DNA from 4 places in the Pseudomonas sp. A014 genome. Region 3 is predicted to be linked to each of the others. Evidence: riboswitches for the same ligand, from Rfam matches in the RefSeq annotation. Region 3 holds a riboswitch; each other region holds the start of a gene.

Region 1 (4,652 bases), 1.6 Mb from region 3:
CCAGAGGTTCTGGATCGCGCAGGCCATAGACGCCAAATCCATTTCCGGCAGGGTCCGGCGGCCAAAGATGTGCGGCTCGCGCTTGTCCATCAAGGCGGCAACCAGCACCTCGGCGCACTCACCGATGCCTTCGACCTTGAGCTGCATGAATGCGTCGGAGCGCTCGCCGAGGGCCTCGGCGGTGCGAATCCGCTCCTCCTCCACCAGCGCCTGGATGCGCAGGCGCAGGTCGCGCTGGCTGATACGAATGAAGCGCCAGGGCTGCATCAGCCCGACACTGGGCGCCTGGTGCGCGGCGGCCAGCAGCCTGGCGAGCAGCGCAGGCGCCACATCGCCGCCGATAAAGTGGCGCATGTCGCGACGCTCGCCGATCGCTCGGTAGACCGCAGCGCGCTCGGCCTCGCTGAAAGCGTGTTCGTTCATGGTCGCAACAGCGCCGCCGCCGCTTCGGGGTTGGAAGGGAAATAGAAGTGCACGTAGGACGCCGTCAAGCGTCCCAGACGATAGACCGCCTCGTTGCCACGTCCGCCATTGGGGCTCAGGCCACGGGCGATGGGCACAAGCTCGGTGGTGGTCAGCGAGTGGTGGTAGGTATGGCCACGCAGGGTGCCTTCAGGCAATTCGACGGCCTGCAGCGCCAACGCGGCGAGGCGCTTCTGCATCACGGCCTCGCCGGGCAACAGGCCTAGCAGCTCGGCACGTTCGCCCGCAACGTCGGTCAAGGCCTCAAGCAGGTAGAGCATGCCGCCGCATTCGGCCAACAAGGGTTTGCCTTCGTCATGGTGGCCGCGGATCGCCTCGCGCATCGGCGCGTTGGCCGCCAGGGCGTGGTGATGCAGTTCAGGGTAGCCGCCGGGCAAATACAGGCTGTCGACCGCAGGCAGGTGCCGGTCGTGCAAGGGCGAGAAGAACACGAGCTCCGCGCCCTGATCGCGCAGCAGGTCGAGGTTGGCGCCATAGAGGAAGGCGAACGCCTCGTCGCGGGCCACACCGATGCGCACACCGGCAAGGCTTGCGGTCGAGGGGTCGGCGTGTGGTTCGACAAAGGCCACCGGCGGCGGCAAGGCAGCATCGCAGCTGGCGCCCAAGGCCTCGGCGGCAGCGTCCAGACGTGCATCCAGATCGTTCAGCTCACTGGCCTGGACCAGGCCGAGGTGACGGCTGGGCAACTCGATGCCGCGCTCGCGAGACAACCCGCCATACCAGCGCAAGCCTTCGGTCAGGCTACCTTCGAGCAGTTGCGCATGGCGCAGGCTGCCGACCCGGTTGGCCAGCACGCCAGCGAATGGCAGGTCAGGCTGGTAGCGCGCCAGGCCCAGGGCCAGAGCCCCGAAGGTCTGGGCCATGGCCGTGCCATCGATCACCGCCAGCACCGGCACGCCGAAGTGCCGCGCCAGGTCAGCGCTCGACGGCGTACCGTCGAACAGCCCCATGACACCTTCGATGAGGATCAGGTCGGCGTCAGCGGCAGCGTCCCACAACAGACGGCGGCTCTCCTGTTCGCCGATCATCCACATGTCCAACTGGTACACCGGCGCGCCACTGGCGCGCTCCAGGATCATCGGGTCGAGAAAATCCGGCCCGCACTTGAACACCCGCACCTTGCGCCCGAGGTTGCGGTGCAGGCGCGCCAAGGCGGCGGTGACGGTGGTCTTGCCCTGGCCGGAGGCTGGTGCGGCAATCAGCACCGCCGGGCAATGACGGGTGGCTCGACTCACAGTTCAACGCCCTTCTGTGCGCGGATACCGGCCTGGAAGGCGTGCTTGAGCATGCCCATCTCGGTCACGGTGTCGGCCAGCTCGATCATTTCCGGCTTGGCGGCGCGGCCAGTGACGATCACGTGTTGCATCGGAGGACGGGCCTGGATGTCCGAGAGCACCTGGTCCAGGTCGAGGTAGCCGTGCTTGAGGGCGATATTCAGCTCATCGAGCACTACAAACTGCACCGACGGGTCCTGCAGCAACTGGCGGGAGACGGCCCAGGCCGCCTCTGCTGCGGCGATGTCGCGCTGGCGATCCTGGGTTTCCCAAGTGAAGCCCTCGCCCATCACGTGGTAGCGCACTTCGTTGGGAAAGCGGCGGAAGAACAGCTCCTCGCCGGTGCTGTTGCGGCCCTTGATGAACTGCACCACCCCGCACTGCATGCCATGCCCCAGCGCACGGGCAAGCATGCCGAAGGCCGAGCTGCTCTTGCCCTTGCCATTGCCAGTGAGCACCAGCAGCAGGCCGCACTCATTCGGGGAATTGGCGATACGTTCGTCGATGATCGCTTTTTTGCGCTGCATGCGTGCCAGGTGGCGTTCGTCGCGCTCGATGGATTCGCTCATCAGGGGTTCTCCGCAGGCTGTCGACGCGCCGGTCGGGCACTCGCGGGCGGGCACCAGGCAACGACAGATAAACAAGGCAGGCAGGCGAAGGGAGCGCGCAAAGGCCGTGGCGATACCACGGGGCAGCGCGCATCACCCTCCGTGATGCCGTTGACAGTGACAGGCCGGTCTCCGGGCTCGTGAGCCGGGCCTTGGCCCGAAACCGCGCGCCTTCCCGGGTGCGGACACCCAGTGGCCTTGCGCGGCCTTGACTCACCTACCGTTGCGGGGGCAGCGCCGGATTCGCGCCCTGCTGGCGCCCACCGGCTTCCCAGTTTCACCCTGCCGGAGCTGATCCGCAGAGCACCTGAAACACGCCGCGAAGGTTAGAGGGTTGCACAGGGAGCGTCAATTAAACGCGGACGATGAACGGTTGATCTGGGTGCTTGTCTCACTATTGAAGCAGTGATATCACATAGCCATCACCGGCTGTACGCGACCATAATAAAAGGAGAGCGCGGCATGCAAGGCTTGATCATCAACAACCCGCACCTGGAATTCCTGCGCCCGGCCCTGGAGCGCTGGATCGACTGCATCGACCGCTTCAACCAGATCCATGGCGATGGCGATGCGCCCTATTGGCACGGCGCCCAGGCCAATGCCGGTATCCTCGCCGCCGCTGCCTGGCAGGCCGAGCTGGTGGCGCTGCAGCACTATCAGAGCAAGAAGCAGCGTGACGAAGGCGAGCGCGAGGGGCGCTGCGATCTGTCGATTGCTGGCGCCGAACAATCCATTCATCTGCACACTGAGCAGCGCTGGCCGAAGATCGCCCGCCTGGACCTGGCGGGCGCCCTGCAGGAGGCGGCGACGTTGGCGCGGCTGGCAGCCTATCCCAGCCAGCTCAAGGCCGGGGCGCTGTTTGTCAGCCCGTGGAAGGCGGGGCAGCATGCAAGCCCCGAGGAACTACAGGATATGGTCGATGACTTGAACAAGCACACGGCCTGCGCGATTGCCTGGTACTTCCCGTATGCGTACCGCAAGCTGCATAACGAGTCAGGGCAATACCACCCGGGTGTGGCGTTGTTGCTCAAGCAGGCTTGAATGTACGCCGGGGCTGCTGCGCAGCCCCGACAATCTCAGGGATTCTGCGCCAGATGCCCCGGCGCCAACACCCGCTTGGCCTGCAAGTAGGCCTTGGACCAGTAGCTGTTCGACAGGTAGTCCAAGCGCACCGTACCGCCGGTGGACGGCGCATGCACGAAGCGCCCCTCCCCCACGTAGATCCCGGCATGGCTCACCTGCGAGCCACCGCCGGTGGCGAAGAACACCAAGTCACCGGATTGCAGCGAATTGATGTCCACGGTCGGTGCACGCATGACGATCATCTCGCGGGTCGAGCGTGGCAGGTTGATGTTGGCCGCGCCGCGGTAGACGTAACCGATCAGGCCACTGCAATCGAAACCCGAATCCGGGGTGTTGCCGCCCCAGCGGTACGGGGTGCCGACCAGACCGATGGCACGGATCAACACATCGTCAGCCACAGGCGACGAGGAAGGTTGGTCGATGAAGGTGATCTGCGGCTTGGCCACAGGTGCCGGTGCCGGAGCACGGCTGGAACAGGCGGCAAGCAGTGCCACCAGGGAAAGGAATGCGAAGCGCGTCATCATCGCCATGGGTCAGAACCTGTCTGAGACCAATCGGCCGCAGCCGAAAAAAGAGTTAAGGATTTAGATTAGACGCTATTCGTAAATGCGCACGGCGGCTCGCTTTTCAGCTACGCCGCCGTGCGAGGATACATCATTTTGATATCAGTTGCGCGACAGGGTAGTGGTCGGCGCCATGGCCAAGGCACGCTTGGCTTCGATGAAGGTCTTGCTCCAGTAGCGGTCATCGAGGTTATCGATGCGCACACCACCGCTGCGGCGGCTGCTGGAGTGGATGAACTGGTTGTCACCCAGGTAGATGCCGGCATGGCTGACACGGCCACGGCCGTTGGTGCTGAAGAACAGCAGGTCACCCGGCTTGAGCTTGTTGCGTGCGACCTTGGGGGCATCGACGTTGATCATCTCGCGGGTCGAGCGCGGCAGGTTCATGCCGGCCTCTTCACGGAACAGGTAGCCGATGAAGCCGCTGCAATCGAAGCCGGACTGCTCGGAGGTACCGCCGAAACGATAACGGGTGCCGATCAGCGACATGCCACGCTCCAGAATGCTGTCTGCAAGGACGGGCAACTGGTAGGGCTTGCTATTGCTGGAGAAGGCTTGAAGGTCTTCATCGGTGGCGAGGTCTTCTTCATCGAATACCGACGAATGCGAAGCCTTGGCCTTGACCGCGGTTTGCGCGGTGA
Region 2 (4,652 bases), 140 kb from region 3:
CCATTTGCTGGTGAAAAGTCTTACAAAAGAAACTAGGGGCGAGGGGCGATGAGACCCTCGCGGGCGGGTGTGGGGTAAGGGCGCTCAGGTCGGGCGCGCACAGGCGGGATGCGGTTTATTCACGCGATGCGTCGACGCGGGATTTTTGAGCAGCGCAGCACCGACCCGTGTCGGGCGTTGCTGCAATTGCCCCGCGCAATTCGGACATTGTCCCTGTAGATGCTGTTCAGCGCAGCGGCGGCAGAAGGTGCACTCGAACGAGCAGATCAGCGCGTCCAGGGTGTCGGGGGGCAAATCGGTATCGCAACATTCGCAATTGGGGCGTAGCTCGAGCATGGCGCAACTCCGGTGCGGACAGAGATGCGCCAGTGTCGGTCGCTGGACGCTGGCTGGCAATCCTCAGTCGCCGGGGCGATACAGATGGGCGTGGCCGGCGCGGTACAAGGCCGAGTCGGCAAACGGTGCGTCGCCTAGAACATGGCCGACGAGAATCAGTGCCGTGCGCCGGAAGCCTTTGTTGGCAACACCCTCGACGATATCGGCGAGACGGCCCCTGACCCAGTCCTGGTCCGGCCAAGTGGCGCGGTGGATCACTGCCACCGGGCAATCCGCCCCATAGTGCGGCAGCAGCTCCTCGACGATGCGCGGCAGATGGCGTACCCCCAAGTGAATGGCCAAGGTACTGCGGTGGCGCGCCAGGTCCGCCAGTTGCTCGCCTGCCGGCATCGGCGAGCGATCGCCGTAGCGGGTCAGGATGACGGTCTGCGAGATGTCCGGCAGCGTCAGTTCGCAGCCGAGCAGGGCGGCGCTGGCGGCTGTGGCGGTAACGCCAGGAATGATCTGGTAGTCGATGCCCAGTTCGCGCAGGTGGCGGATCTGTTCGCCGATGGCGCCATACAGGCTCGGGTCCCCGCTGTGTACACGGGCCACATCCAGGCCCTGGTCATGGGCGTCGCGGATTGCGCCGATGATCTGCTCCAGGTGCAGTTCGGCGCTGTTGATCAGGGTACTGGCGGTGTGGCCTTCGAGTACCGCGGCCGGTACCAGTGAGCCGGCGTAGATGATCACCGGGCATTGACGGATCAGGCGTTGGCCCTTGACCGTGATCAGCTCCGGATCGCCGGGGCCGGCACCGATGAAATAGACCGTCATGGCAAGTCCTTGAAGGTGAAATGAAGTGCGATTATCCGTTGCTGGCCAGCGCCAGGGTAGCGTCACCGAGCACCTGCCTGGTGATTGTCAGGATCGGCGAGCGCTGACCCTCGCTCGCCGCCAGTGCCAGCGCCGCGCTTTCTGCCACTCCCCAGCAGCCGGTGGTGTTGAAGGCCATTTCGGAGCGGTGGCTGAGCAACGGCAGGAAGGGCTGCAGTTGCTGGGCGCTGTACAGCGTCAGGGGCAGGCCGAGCTGCTCGGCCAGTTGCCGCAGGCCGGGCTCCTGAGCCTTGAGATCGATGCTGGCGATACCTCGCAACGCGGCCAGCGTCAGGCCGTTGTTGGCCAGTGCAAGGTGCAGCAGGGTTTCCAGAACCGCCGCGGGGCAACCCCGGCGGCAGCCGAAACCGACATAGAGCGCGGCCATCAGGCCTGCGCGGAGCGGCGGTACAGCCAGGCGCTCAGCAGACCCAGTGCCACCCAGAAGGCTGCGTTGGTCAGCCAGGAGGCAACCTTGAACTGTGCTTCCAGCGCTTCAGGCGCCAGGCTTTCATGCACCAGTGGCTGAGGGGCGCCGATCAGGTGCGGTACCACCAGCAGCGCTGCGCCAAGCACTTTGAGCAGCCAGTGCCGCGCGAAGACCAGCAACGCCAGGCCCACAGCAGTGGCGGCGGCGGTGCCGATCCACCAGGTCTGGCGTTGACCCAGATCGGCTGCGGCGGTGCCAGGCAGTTCGGGTGGCAGGCCCAGGGTCGGTGCCAGGCAGAACACGGCGAAGCCGCCCAGCCCCCACAAGGCGCCAGTACTGACTCGACCGGGTTCGCGCAGGCTGTAGAGTGCGGCGAGGATCAGCGCGAAACCGACTGCCACCACCAGGTTACCGCCGGTGGTCGACAGCACGCGCTGCCAGCCGTCTTCCGGTGACCAGGCTTCTGCACCGTGCTCATGGCCAGCGGCACTTTCACCGGCGTGCTCGTGCTGCTCGGTGGGGGCCGAGTTTTCATAGGTTTCGGCTTGAAGGATCAACGGAGCGACCCAGAAACTCTGCAATAGCGTCAGCAAAAGTGCGGCGAGCAGGCCACTGAAGCCTGCAGTGCGAGCGATACGCTTGATCATCATCGGACACTCAGTGGCAAGGGAAGGCGGCGCTGTGACGGGTATCGTGGGCAGCGTTGTGCACAGCCTCCAGGTGCGAGAACCCGGCGAAGTACACCAGGCACAAGCCCAGCAGGCTGGCGCCGACCGCAACGACGAGACGCTGGCTGAGGCTGACGGGGGTGGCGATGCTGTGTTTGGCGCTGGTGACGGACATGACGCATTCCTCTGCTTTTTTTCATGGGCGACAGGAAGCGCGGCAACCCCAGGCGAGAACCGCCCAGGGACATGCAACAGCGCCCGCCCACCGCGGGGTGTGATCACAAGACGTCGGGCCGGTCTCCGGGCTGACGAGCAGGAGCCTGGCTCCTGGGGAGAGCGTCACCTTCCCATGCCGCACTGCAGGCACAGTGGATCAGACGCTCGCTCGCTTACCGTTGCGGGGGCAGCACCGGACTTGCCAGACCCATGAAGAGCCTGTGACGCACCGGTTTCCCGTTTCACCCCTGCAAAGGGGCACCCTACGTAATGTATTAGGAGATCACGGCCATGCTTTGGTCGTCAATTCTTGTTACGAATTGAGCAAATGGGCGGGCTGAAAATCCTCAGTCAGCCTTGAACGTCGCACTTTTTTACATTCAGGGGCTCTATGCATGGCCAGGCTGCGCCGATTCCCGGCCCGGCCGCTGACCCTGGACCCCGGTGCAAATGCCTGTTCCCGCCTTTCGCCGCCGTGCCCGCCTGTCATTGGTGGGTGTCTTGATCGCCCTGTGCGGGTGCACCGGGCAGCAGGGGCGTGACGTATTCACCCAGTTGGGTAACGGGCATCCTGGCGAGCTGTTCCAGACCAGTGTCGACCGCATGGCCACCTTGTCCATGCGCGACAACCTGCAGAGCCTGTATCTGCTGATGAACAAGCTCTACCTGCGCAACCCCAGTCAGTGGAAGCAGTCCGGATACCTGGATGCCGCCACTGCCGAGCGCCAGATCCGCCAGGCCATCGAGCAGCGCCAGTCGTTGCCGCAACTGGGCGAGCGCCGTGACCTGGCGGCGCTGAGCTATGCCTTGAGCCCGGAGTTTCGCGGTGATCGGGTCGGTGCGTTCATCTATGCGATCGGCAGCATGTTGATTACCGCCCACGGTGGGCGCACCGAGTTCTACATGACCGACGCCATTGACCCACTGTTCGTCAATAACGCCGCGCGCAACATCGAAAAGGCCACCTGGATGCTCGGTCAGCGCCAGGACGCCAATGGTGTGTTGCTGCTGTTTTCCAACGAGATCTCGGAAGAGGGCAGCAACCTGAGTTTTGCCGTCGAGTTCGGCAAGATCGTCGCACGCCTCGACCTGCTGGCGCAGATGCTCGATGAGCGCTACCGACGGATCGGCCTCAACTATGCGCAGAGCCTGCTGCTGATGAATTTCCTGCCCGTACAGTGATCATCGCCCCGGGCCTCAGAGCAAGGCTTCGATGGCGCGGCGATAGCGCTGGCCTGCCAGGCTCATGCTGTTGTTGTGGCTTGCCCCCGGCACCAGCAGCAAGGTCTTGGGCTGCTGCGCGGCCTCGAACAGCGCCTGGCTGAAGCGTGGCGGCACATAGCGGTCGTCCAGGCCGTGCACCAGCAGCAGAGGTAAATCGATATCGGCGATCTTGCCCAGCGAGTCGAACTTCTGCGACAGCAGCCAGCGTACCGGCAGTGCGGTATCGGCCACCGATGCTGCCACGTCGCCAAGGGAGGTGAAGGTGGATTCGAGAATCAGGCCGCGCGCAGGTACGGGCTGGCCTTGCTGGCGTGCCTGGCGTGCGAGCTCCGACGCAAGCTCGACAGCGACCGCACCGCCCAGCGAATGGCCGAAGATCAGGCGCTTGCTTGGCACCGGCTGCAACTGGGCGAAGCGCTCCCAGGCAATTCGGGCGTCCTCGTATACCGTGGCCTCGGACGGCAGGTCGCCTTGGCTCTGGCCAAACCCGCGGTAGTCCACGGCCAGCACCGAATAGCCCATGGCGTGCAGCTGCTCGATGCGGAACAACTGACCGGTGAGGTTCCAGCGTACGCCGTGCAGGTAGAGTATCGCTGGCGCATCGGCGCGTTTGGCCGGCCACCACCAGGCGTGCAGGCTCTGGCCGTCGGTGAAGCTGCGCGGGCGCAGGTCCAGCTCCTGTACGCCGGCCGGCAGGCCCCTGAACCAACTGGCCTGGCCCGGCTCGATACGAAACACCAGTTCGCGCTCCTTGTGCTGCAAGACCGCGCAACCCGCGGGCAGGCCCACCACCAGCAAGGCCATGGCCAGCCAGGTGAGCCAGCGGCGTTTGAAGTGAGTGAGCAGGGTGTCGGTCATGGGTGTCATCAGGCGTGCTGGAAATCGTCGTTTTTAACAGAAGCCATGGCCTCGCTGCAGGCAAT
Region 3 (4,652 bases):
TCGGGCAACCTGCTGCACGAAGGCCCGGCCATCCCACTGGGCAAGCAAGGGCGCTTTGCCGGCAGCCATATCCTGGTGCCACGGGCAGGCGTGGCGGTGCACATCAACGCTTTCAACTTCCCGATCTGGGGCATGCTGGAGAAGTTCGCACCGACCTTCCTCGCCGGCATGCCGTGCATCGTCAAGCCCGCGACCTCTACCAGCTACCTGACCGAAGCGGTAGTGCGCCTGATCGACGAATCCGGCCTGCTGCCGCCCGGCAGCCTGCAACTGGTGATCGGCAGCACCGGCGATTTGCTCGAGCGCCTGCAAGGCCAGGACCTGGTGACCTTCACCGGCTCCGCCGACACCGCTGCCAAGCTGCGCATGACACCGAACCTGGTGCGCAACTCGGTGCCCTTCACCGCTGAGGCCGACTCGCTGAACTGCGCCATCCTCGGGCCGGATGTGACCCCCGACGACGAGGAGTTCGACCTGTACGTCAAGGAAGTGGTACGCGAGATGACCACCAAGGCGGGCCAGAAATGCACCGCCATTCGCCGCGCCATCGTGCCGGCCAGGCACCTGGATGCCGTCGCCAGCCGCCTGCGCGAGCGCCTGGCCAAGGTGGTGGTGGGCGATCCGTCGGTCGAAGGCGTGCGCATGGGCGCGCTGGCCTCCCATGACCAGCAGCGTGACGTCGGTGAGCGCGTGCGCAGCCTGCTGCAAAGCTGCGACCAGCTGTTCGGCGCCGACGACGGCTTCTCGCCGGTGGGCGAAGGTGTAACCGAAGGTGCGTTCTTTGCCCCGACCCTGCTGCACGCACGCGACCCACACGCCGAAGGCGGCGCACACGATATCGAGGCGTTCGGCCCGGTCAGCACTTTGATGGCCTACGAGGACCTGGACGAAGCCCTGGTCCTGGCCGCGCGTGGCAAGGGCAGCCTGGTGGCGACCCTGGTGACCCGCGACCGCGCCATCGCCGCCAAGGCCATTCCCGCGGCCGCCGCCTGGCACGGCCGCCTGCTGGTGCTCGATCGCGAAGCCGCGCCGGAGTCCACCGGGCACGGCTCGCCGCTGCCACAGCTCAAGCACGGCGGCCCCGGGCGTGCGGGGGGCGGCGAAGAGCTCGGCGGCCTGCGGGCGGTCAAGCACTACCTGCAGCGTGCCGCGATCCAGGGCTCGCCAAGCATGCTGGCGGCGGTGACCGGCGAGCACGTGCGCGGCGCCGAAGTGATCGAGACCGAGGTGCACCCGTTCCGTCGCTACTTCGATGAACTGCGCATCGGCGAATCGCTGCTGACTCACCGACGTACCGTCACCGAAGCGGACCTGGTGAACTTCGGCTGCCTGTCGGGCGACCACTTCTACATGCACTTCGACGAGATCGCCGCCAAGCAGTCGCAGTTCGGCAAGCGCATCGCCCATGGCTACTTCGTGCTGTCAGCGGCGGCCGGGCTGTTCGTATCGCCAGGCGAAGGGCCGGTACTGGCCAACTACGGGCTGGACACCCTGCGCTTCATCAACCCGGTGGGGATCGGTGACACGATCCAGGCGCGCCTGACCTGCAAGCGCAAGATCGACCAGGGCAAGACCAGCCCGTTGGGGCAGCCGCAAGGGGTGGTGGCCTGGGATGTGGAGGTGACCAACCAGCTCGGTGAACTGGTGGCCAGTTACGACATCCTGACGCTGGTGCTCAAGCGCAGCTGATCATTGCCGGCCTGAACGTGTCGGCCCTGGCGCGGGCGTGCCCCGCGACAGGGCCGGTTGACTCCCCACCCCATAAATGCTCAGATGCGCCCCTTGTTTCAGGTGTCCCCTGCCGCCGAGCCGGGGATTAAACGGGAAGCCGGTGCCTCGCCCCTGCGAGCAGTCCGGCGCTGCCCCCGCAACGGTAAGCGAGCGAAGCATTCGATACACCACTGTGCCAACGGCATGGGAAGGTGAATGCCTCATGCCCCTCGCAAGCCCGGAGACCGGCCTGTCACAGCAGTTGGCAACTCCCGCGGTGGGCGGGCGCAGGCCGGTTCTCGCGGCAGCCGCGCGCCCGCGACAGCTGCGCGCACCTCCACCGTTCGGGTATCACTCACCCTGCGACGGTTGGTTCATCCATGTCATGCCCTACCCTGCATATCCAAGGCCTGCACTGGTCACCGCACAGCGGTGGACAGCCGCTGCTGGAGGGCATCGACCTGCAGATCGGCGCCGGTGAATTCGTCGGCCTGATCGGCCCCAACGGCAGTGGCAAGACCAGCCTGCTGCGCTGCGCCTACCGTTTCAATCGCCCCATCGCCGGGCAGGTGCACCTCGATGGCGAGGATATCTGGCAGCGCAGCCCACGCTGGGTCGCCCAGCGCATCGCGGTGATGCTGCAGGAGTTCCCCGAAGACTTCGGCTTGAGTGTGCGTGACGTCGTTGCCATGGGCCGTACCCCGCACCTGGGCTGGTTCGACGGTGATGGCGACGCGAGTCTGATCGACGATACCCTGGCCAGGCTCGACCTGCTGCCGCGCGCCTTCGATGCCTTTACCTGCCTGTCGGGCGGTGAAAAACAGCGCGTGCTGCTGGCCCGGGCACTGGTCCAGCAACCTCGGCTGCTGATCCTCGACGAGCCGACCAATCACCTCGACCCACGCTTCCAGCTGGCGCTACTTCAGCAATTGCGCAACACCGGCCTGAGCCTGCTGGCCAGCTTTCACGATCTGAACCTGGCCGCCGCCTTCTGCGATCGGCTGTACGTGATCGATGCCGGGCGCATCGTCGCCCACGGCACGCCAGGGCAGGTGCTCACCGAGCAGTGCCTGGCGGAGGTGTTCGGCGTGCAGGCCCTGGTCGACCGTCACCCGCTGGCCTCCCATCCACGCATTACCTGGATCAGCCCCGCATGAAATCGCTGCTCACCAGCCTGGCCCTGCTGGCCGCCCTGCCGCTGGCCGCCGAGGCCGACAACTATCCACTGACCGTGCGCAGTTGCGAACGCGACGTCACCTTCACCCATGCGCCGCAGCATGCCGTCAGCCACGATATCAATCTCACCGGCATGCTCCTCGCGCTCGGCCTGCGCGACCACATGGCCGGCTACAGCGGTATCAGCGGCTGGAAAACCCTCGACCCAAGCCTGCGCGAAGCACTCGAAGGGCTGCCAGAGCTGGCGCCGCGCTACGTGTCGGTGGAAAACCTGCTCGATGCCAACGCCGACTTCTTCCTCGCCGGCTGGAGCTACGGCATGCGAATCGGCGGGCCGGTCACCCCACAGACCCTCGCGCCCTTCGATATCCCGGTCTACGAACTGAGCGAGTCGTGTTCCTGGATCATGCCGCAACGCCAGGCCAGCCTCGACGACCTCTACCGCGACCTGGACAACCTCGGCCGCATCTTCGATGTGCGCGAGCGCGCTACCGCGCTGGTCAACCAGTTGCGCCAACGCGTCGAGCGCGTCGCAGCGCAGATGGCCGAGGTCAAGCAACGGCCGCGCGTATTCCTCTACGACAGTGGCGAAGACCGCCCCACCACCTCCGGGCGCCTGGGGATGCCCCAGGCGCTGATCAGCGCTGCGGGGGGCGATAACGTCATGAGCGATGTCGCCGCCAGCTGGACCCAGGTGAACTGGGAAAGCGTGGTGGAACGCGATCCGCAGGTGATCGTCATCGTCGACTACGGGCCCACCAGCTGGCAGCAGAAACGCGACTTCCTTCTACAGCACCCGGCACTGGGCAGTGTCGAGGCGATCCGCAAGCAGCGTTTCGTGGTGCTGTCGTACCTGGAGGTGACACCGTCGGTGGAGAACGCCCAGGCCATCGAGACCCTGGCCACGGCCTTGCATCCGCAGCAGTTCGCCGAGGCCCGCCGCTGATGCCGATTCGCAGCCCTGCGGGCTATCGCCTGCTGATCGTTTCGCTGCTGCTGGCCTTGCTGCTGTCGTGCCTGGTGTCACTGGGGTTCGGTTCGGCACAGGTTGAACTGGGCAAAGTCGTCGGCATTGTTTTGCAGCAGGTGGGGCTGGGGCAAAGCGGCGACTGGAGCCGCGGCCACGCGCAGATCATCTGGCAGATCCGCGCGCCGCGCGTGCTGCTGGGGGCGCTGGTCGGTGCAGGGTTGGCACTGGTCGGCGGCGCTTTGCAGGCAGTGACCCGCAACCCCCTGGCTGATCCACACCTGCTGGGCGTCAGCTCCGGGGCGGTGTTCGGCGCAGTGCTGGTGGTGCTGTTTCTCGGCCCGTTCGCCGGGGCCTTCAGCCTGCCCCTGGCCGCGTTCATCGGCGCGTTGGGCAGCATGCTGCTGGTGCTCGGCGTGGCCAGTCGTGGTGGGCGCCTGGAAAGCGATCGCCTGCTGCTGGCCGGGGTGGCGGTGTCGTTCGTGGTGATGGCCGCCGCCAACCTCTTGCTCTACACCGGCGACCCGCATGCTGCCGCCTCGGTGATGTTCTGGATGCTTGGTGGCCTGGGCCTGGCACAGTGGTCGCTGTTGTGGCTGCCGACCGTTTGCGTGCTGGCGGGCTTCGTGCTGTTGATGAGCCTGGCGCGGGCGCTGAACGCGCTGATGAGTGGCGAGCAGACCGCGGTCAGCCTGGGCTTCGACACCCGGCGCGTGCGGGCCAAGGTGTTCGTCGGCACGGCGTTGCTGACCGGTGTGCTGGTGTCGCTGTCGGGCGCCATCGGTTTCGTCGGCCTGAT
Region 4 (4,652 bases), 320 kb from region 3:
CACTCGCTGCGACGGCTGCATCGCCGTGCATTCGCAGCAGGCGGTCAAGCACGGTGCGACCCGCGAGGAAATCGCCGAAGCCCTCGGCGTGGCCGTGGCCATGAACGCGGGCGCTGCCCTGGTGTATTCGGCACGGGCGCTGGATGCGGTCGGCAAGGCCGGCAGTTGACGCTCTCGGGCGCCACAGCCCTTGCATGACGGCGCCCATCCACCCAGACTTGCCGGCCCAGCCCGAGCAGGAACCGACATGATCCACATTCGCCCCATGACCGCGGAAGACTTCGAGCGTTTCTGGCCGACCTTCCAGGCCATCGTCCAGGCGCGCGAAACCTACGCATACGACCCGCAGATGTCGCAGGAGCAGGCGCGCACGCTGTGGCTGGAGTTTCCGTTGCACACCCTGGTGGCCGAAGAGGATGGCGAGCTGCTTGGTTCCTACTACCTCAAGGCCAATGCCGCAGGCCCGGGTGCGCACGTGGGCAATTGCGGATACATGGTCACACCCCGTTCACGCGGACGTGGCGTGGCACGGCTGATGTGCGAGCACTCGCAGAAGCTGGCGCGCCAGGAGGGTTTTCTGGCCTTGCAGTTCAATTCGGTAGTGGCGAGCAACGAGGTGGCCGTGGGGCTGTGGCACAAGCTCGGTTTCGAGACCGTCGGGCGCCTGCCCAAGGCATTTCGTCATGCAGCACTGGGGCTGGTGGATTGCCTGGTGATGTACAAGTGGCTGGCCGATGAGCCGGTAACCGAGAAACCGGCACTGCTGATCGGACGCAAGAATATCGAGGCACGGGTGTCTCGGCGCCGGGGCCGCTAGGCACCCTTGAGCCTGCTGGGGAATCCTCGTGCCGAGATTGCGGCACGAGGCTGCCCTTACATACGGCGTACAACCATCGAAGGCATCAGAACGCCAGGCCGACCTTCACGCCAAACTCGTCACGCTTGAGCTTGTTGTTGTCGGCAACCGGCGAGTCCTCGTCGATCTTGTACTCGGTACGGGTGTAGTACACGCCCGCCTGGATCGGCATGCCGCCCTGCTGGTTCATCAGCAGAGTGACTTCGGCATACGGGTTGGTACGGTCCTTCATGTCGACACTGTCGCTGCCGAAGTCGTCGACCTTCAAGCGCGCACGGCCATCGATGGTGTGACGAGCACCGACTTCGACACGCAGGGTCGAGGCATCGAACTGGTGGTTGTAACCCAGCGCGGCCTTGGCGAACGGCGACTTGTAGGTCAACTTGGTGTCCAGGTCGTTGATCTCGGGCTCGAAACGGGTCCAGCTGTAACCGCCACCGACGATCACGTCGACGAAGTTGCGCGCATCCAGCGCGGCACGCCAGCCAAGGTCGAGGTCGGCCTGTGCCTCCTTGAGCTTGTTGTCGTTCTTCTTGCCGTACTTGGCTTCGGCACCGATCTGGTAGATGAAGCCGGACTCGGCCGTCATCTTGTTGCCGAAGTTGGCGAACACACCGCCTTGGCCCAGGTGCTCCTTGTCGGAGTCGCTGCCGCCTTCGAACTTGAACTTGTCGTAGGAACCGAGCAGGCCGAAGGTGAACAGGGGCTCGGTGCTGGGGGCTGCCATCGCTGCCAGCGGCGCGCCGAGGAGGGCCAGGGCGCAAGTGTGACGCAGCAGTTTTCCAGTAAACATTCGCAAAAGTCTCCATGACGTTGAATAAAAAGGGCGAACGAGCGGTTCGAGACAACGTCAGTCGGAAAAGTTCGAAAAAAATCTAATAAAAACGCGCAACCCTGTAGCCCATCACGTTTTTTCGCCTATCCAAACGATTGACTCCCCCTGCGTTCGATGGTCAGATGCCGCCAGTTTCAGGTGTCCTGCGCCGCCGTGCGCAGGGTGAAACGGGAAGCCGGTGCGTCTTTGCAGACAAGTCCGGCGCTGCCCCCGCAACGGTAAGCGAGCGAATCCTTCGACACACCACTGTGCTCAGGCATGGGAAGGTGAAGGCTTCACGACCCTCGCAAGCCCGGAGACCGGCCTGACGCTTCTGTTGGCAAACCCGCGGTGGGCGGGCGCAGGCCGGTGTTCGCGTGCGCGCCTGCGTGCGTGTCTGCTCGTCTTTGCGTTGTTTCCACCGGGATCCATTCATTCCTGAACCCGTGGAACGACATGTCCCGACACTTCAAGCTTCAAACTCTGGCCGCCTGCATGGCCGTGTCCCTGCCGGCGCTGGCCGAGCAGCCGCAAGGCAAGGTCCTCGACCTGCCCTCGACGGCGATCACCGAGACCCGCGACGAACAGATCGTCGATCTGGCAACCCCTACCCAAGCCGGTTCGCGCCTGAACCTCAGCGCCCTGGAGACCCCAGCCAGCACCACCAGCATCACCGCCGAGCAGATCCAGCAGCGCGCCAACCTCACGGTGCAGGATGCAGTGACCCGATCGCCCGGCATTACCTCCGTCGGCACCCCGGGCAACGGCAACACCGCCCTCTCCGCGCGTGGTTTCACCGGACACGCCTCGGTGATGACCCTGTTCGACGGCTCGCGCCTGTACACCGGCGCCGGCACCCAGACCTTTCCGGTCGACCCGTGGATGGTCGAGCGCATCGATGTGATCCGCGGCCCCGCCTCGGTGCTTTATGGCGAAGGCGCCACGGGCGCTGTGATCAACGTGATCCCGAAAAAACCCTTCGCCGGTGAGATCCGCAACCACCTGCGCCTGGGCTATGGCTCATGGGATCGCCAGCAACTGGGGCTGGACAGCGGCGGCAGCCTGAGCGAGCGCCTCAGCTACCGCGTTACCGTGAACAAGCAGGAAGGCAATGGCTGGGTCGACCGCACCGATTCGCGCAGCCTGGCCTTGAGTGCAGCCTTGCGCTTCGATGCCACCGACGACCTGAGCTTCACCCTCGCCCATGAGCGTGGCGACGCACAGCCCTCGAACTACTTTGGCACGCCGCTGATCGACGGCCACCTGCGCGACAGCCTGCGCAAGAAGAACTACAACATTCAGAACGACGTGCAGCGCTACCACGACGAATGGACCCGCTTCAACACCGACTGGACCCTCAGCGACAGCGTCACGGCCAGCAACCAGCTGTACTACATCAAGAGCCGTCGGCACTGGCGCAATGCCGAGGACTACACCTGGGATCCGACCCGCGAGCAGCTGGAGCGGGCAAGCTACCTGGAGATCAAGCACAACCAGGAGCAGATCGGCGACCGCCAGAGCTTCACCTCCGATCATTCGCTGTTCGGGCTGAACAGCAAGACCGTGGTCGGTGCCGAGTACAACAAGATCCGTTTCAATGTCGACAGCAACTCGCCGTACAACGATGTCGGCGGCGATTACGACGATCCTTGGAGTCCGGCACCGGGCGGGTTCCAGAGCCAGAACGTCACACGTCCACAGACCCTCTCGACCACCCACACCTTCGCCCTGTTCGCCGAGAACCGTACCCAACTGACCGATCGCCTGTCGCTGGTGACCGGTATCCGCCGCGACCAGAACCACATAGACCGTGACAACCTGACCAACGACACGCGAGTCGACCGCAGCCTGCAAGGCGGCAACTGGCGCGCCGGCCTGGTATTCGCGGTAACAGACAACCTGTCGCTGTACGGCCAGTACTCCACCAGCGAAGACGGGGTGAGCAACCTGATCAGCCTCAGCCCGAGCCAGATCAACTACGACCTGACCGAATCGAAGCAGACCGAGCTGGGGCTCAAGCAGCGCTTCTGGGATGGGCGTGGTGAATGGACCCTGGCGGCGTATCACATCGTCAAGAAGAAGCTGTTGGTCGACGACCCGATCAGCCATGAGAAACAGCAGGCTGGCCAGCAGACCTCCGACGGCCTGGAAGCCGCGCTTGAGCTGGATCTGGGCCACCAATGGCAGGTATCGGCCAACGCCTCGGTGGTCCGCGCCAAGTACGACGACTTCGACGAGATCGTCGGCGGCATCGCCCAGGACCGCGCCGGCAACCGCCCCGCCAACGTTCCGCGCCGCACCGCCAACCTCTGGCTCAACAAGGGCTTCGGCGAGACCGTCGACGCCGGCATCGGCCTGCGCTACGTCGACCAGCGCTATGCCGACACCGCCAACGCTTACAGCGTCCCCGGCTACACCGTAGTCGATGCCAATCTCGGCTGGCAGGTACTGCCCGACGTACGCCTGGGCCTGCAGTTGAACAACCTGTTCAACCGCGACTACGTGGTTGCCGCGCACAGTGGCGAACAATGGCTGTTGGGCGCGCCACGCTCGTACTTCGCAACGGTGGACTACAGCTTCTGATGATGTAGGCCTTGCCGGCCTATCGCGGGACAAGCCCGCTCCCACAGGTTCTTCACTGATCCTGTAGGAGCGGGCTGGTCCCGCGATAGGGCCGGCACATTCAGCAAAAAATCTCCCGAGCAACCAGCCACAGTATCGCTACCTTGATCAAAGGAAGAATGTTCAAGGAGAAAGCATGGATCGCCCTCATTCCAGCCTGTTGCGCCGTGGCCGCTTTTCCGAGCCCGGCAGAATCTATCTGCTCACCACCGTCACGCGCTCCCGCCAGCCTTTTTTCCAGTTTCTGCGTCCGGCACGTGCAGTCGTCCAGCAACTGCGTCACGCCGAAGAGGAACAGTCATGTCGCTCCCTGGCCTGGGTTGTGATGCCGGATCATCTCCACTGGCTGATCGAGTTGCG

The links. A riboswitch is a leader RNA that binds a small molecule or an ion and turns the genes downstream of it on or off. The one in region 3 is predicted to bind cobalamin.
Region 1: it holds a riboswitch for cobalamin, as region 3 does, so the genes downstream of both, cobO (cob(I)yrinic acid a,c-diamide adenosyltransferase) here and ACTYOL_RS13435 (ABC transporter ATP-binding protein) in region 3, are expected to answer to the same signal.
Region 2: it holds a riboswitch for cobalamin, as region 3 does, so the genes downstream of both, ACTYOL_RS13965 (CbtB domain-containing protein) here and ACTYOL_RS13435 (ABC transporter ATP-binding protein) in region 3, are expected to answer to the same signal.
Region 4: it holds a riboswitch for cobalamin, as region 3 does, so the genes downstream of both, ACTYOL_RS14760 (TonB-dependent receptor) here and ACTYOL_RS13435 (ABC transporter ATP-binding protein) in region 3, are expected to answer to the same signal.

What each region holds. Positions count from the first base shown of each region.
Region 1 is NZ_CP199001.1:4,499,937-4,504,588, forward strand. It holds gene bluB (5,6-dimethylbenzimidazole synthase) at 1-423, opposite strand, end outside; gene ACTYOL_RS20870 (cobyrinate a,c-diamide synthase) at 420-1,718, opposite strand; gene cobO (cob(I)yrinic acid a,c-diamide adenosyltransferase) at 1,715-2,326, opposite strand; cobalamin riboswitch at 2,472-2,691, opposite strand; gene ACTYOL_RS20880 (hypothetical protein) at 2,828-3,406, shown strand; gene ACTYOL_RS20885 (C40 family peptidase) at 3,442-3,978, opposite strand; gene ACTYOL_RS20890 (C40 family peptidase) at 4,114-4,652, opposite strand, start outside.
Region 2 is NZ_CP199001.1:3,081,356-3,086,007, reverse strand. It holds gene ACTYOL_RS13985 (DUF1272 domain-containing protein) at 85-336, opposite strand; gene cobM (precorrin-4 C(11)-methyltransferase) at 400-1,152, opposite strand; gene ACTYOL_RS13975 (cobalamin biosynthesis protein) at 1,184-1,579, opposite strand; gene ACTYOL_RS13970 (CbtA family protein) at 1,579-2,268, opposite strand; gene ACTYOL_RS13965 (CbtB domain-containing protein) at 2,279-2,464, opposite strand; cobalamin riboswitch at 2,564-2,786, opposite strand; gene ACTYOL_RS13960 (hypothetical protein) at 2,956-3,687, shown strand; gene ACTYOL_RS13955 (alpha/beta hydrolase) at 3,703-4,587, opposite strand.
Region 3 is NZ_CP199001.1:2,936,471-2,941,122, forward strand. It holds gene paaZ (phenylacetic acid degradation bifunctional protein PaaZ) at 1-1,689, shown strand, start outside; cobalamin riboswitch at 1,773-1,978, shown strand; gene ACTYOL_RS13435 (ABC transporter ATP-binding protein) at 2,091-2,867, shown strand; gene ACTYOL_RS13440 (ABC transporter substrate-binding protein) at 2,864-3,832, shown strand; gene ACTYOL_RS13445 (FecCD family ABC transporter permease) at 3,832-4,652, shown strand, end outside.
Region 4 is NZ_CP199001.1:3,254,025-3,258,676, forward strand. It holds gene ACTYOL_RS14745 (carboxymuconolactone decarboxylase family protein) at 1-169, shown strand, start outside; gene ACTYOL_RS14750 (GNAT family N-acetyltransferase) at 248-817, shown strand; gene ACTYOL_RS14755 (outer membrane beta-barrel protein) at 903-1,649, opposite strand; cobalamin riboswitch at 1,811-2,013, shown strand; gene ACTYOL_RS14760 (TonB-dependent receptor) at 2,127-4,253, shown strand; gene ACTYOL_RS14765 (REP-associated tyrosine transposase) at 4,429-4,652, shown strand, end outside.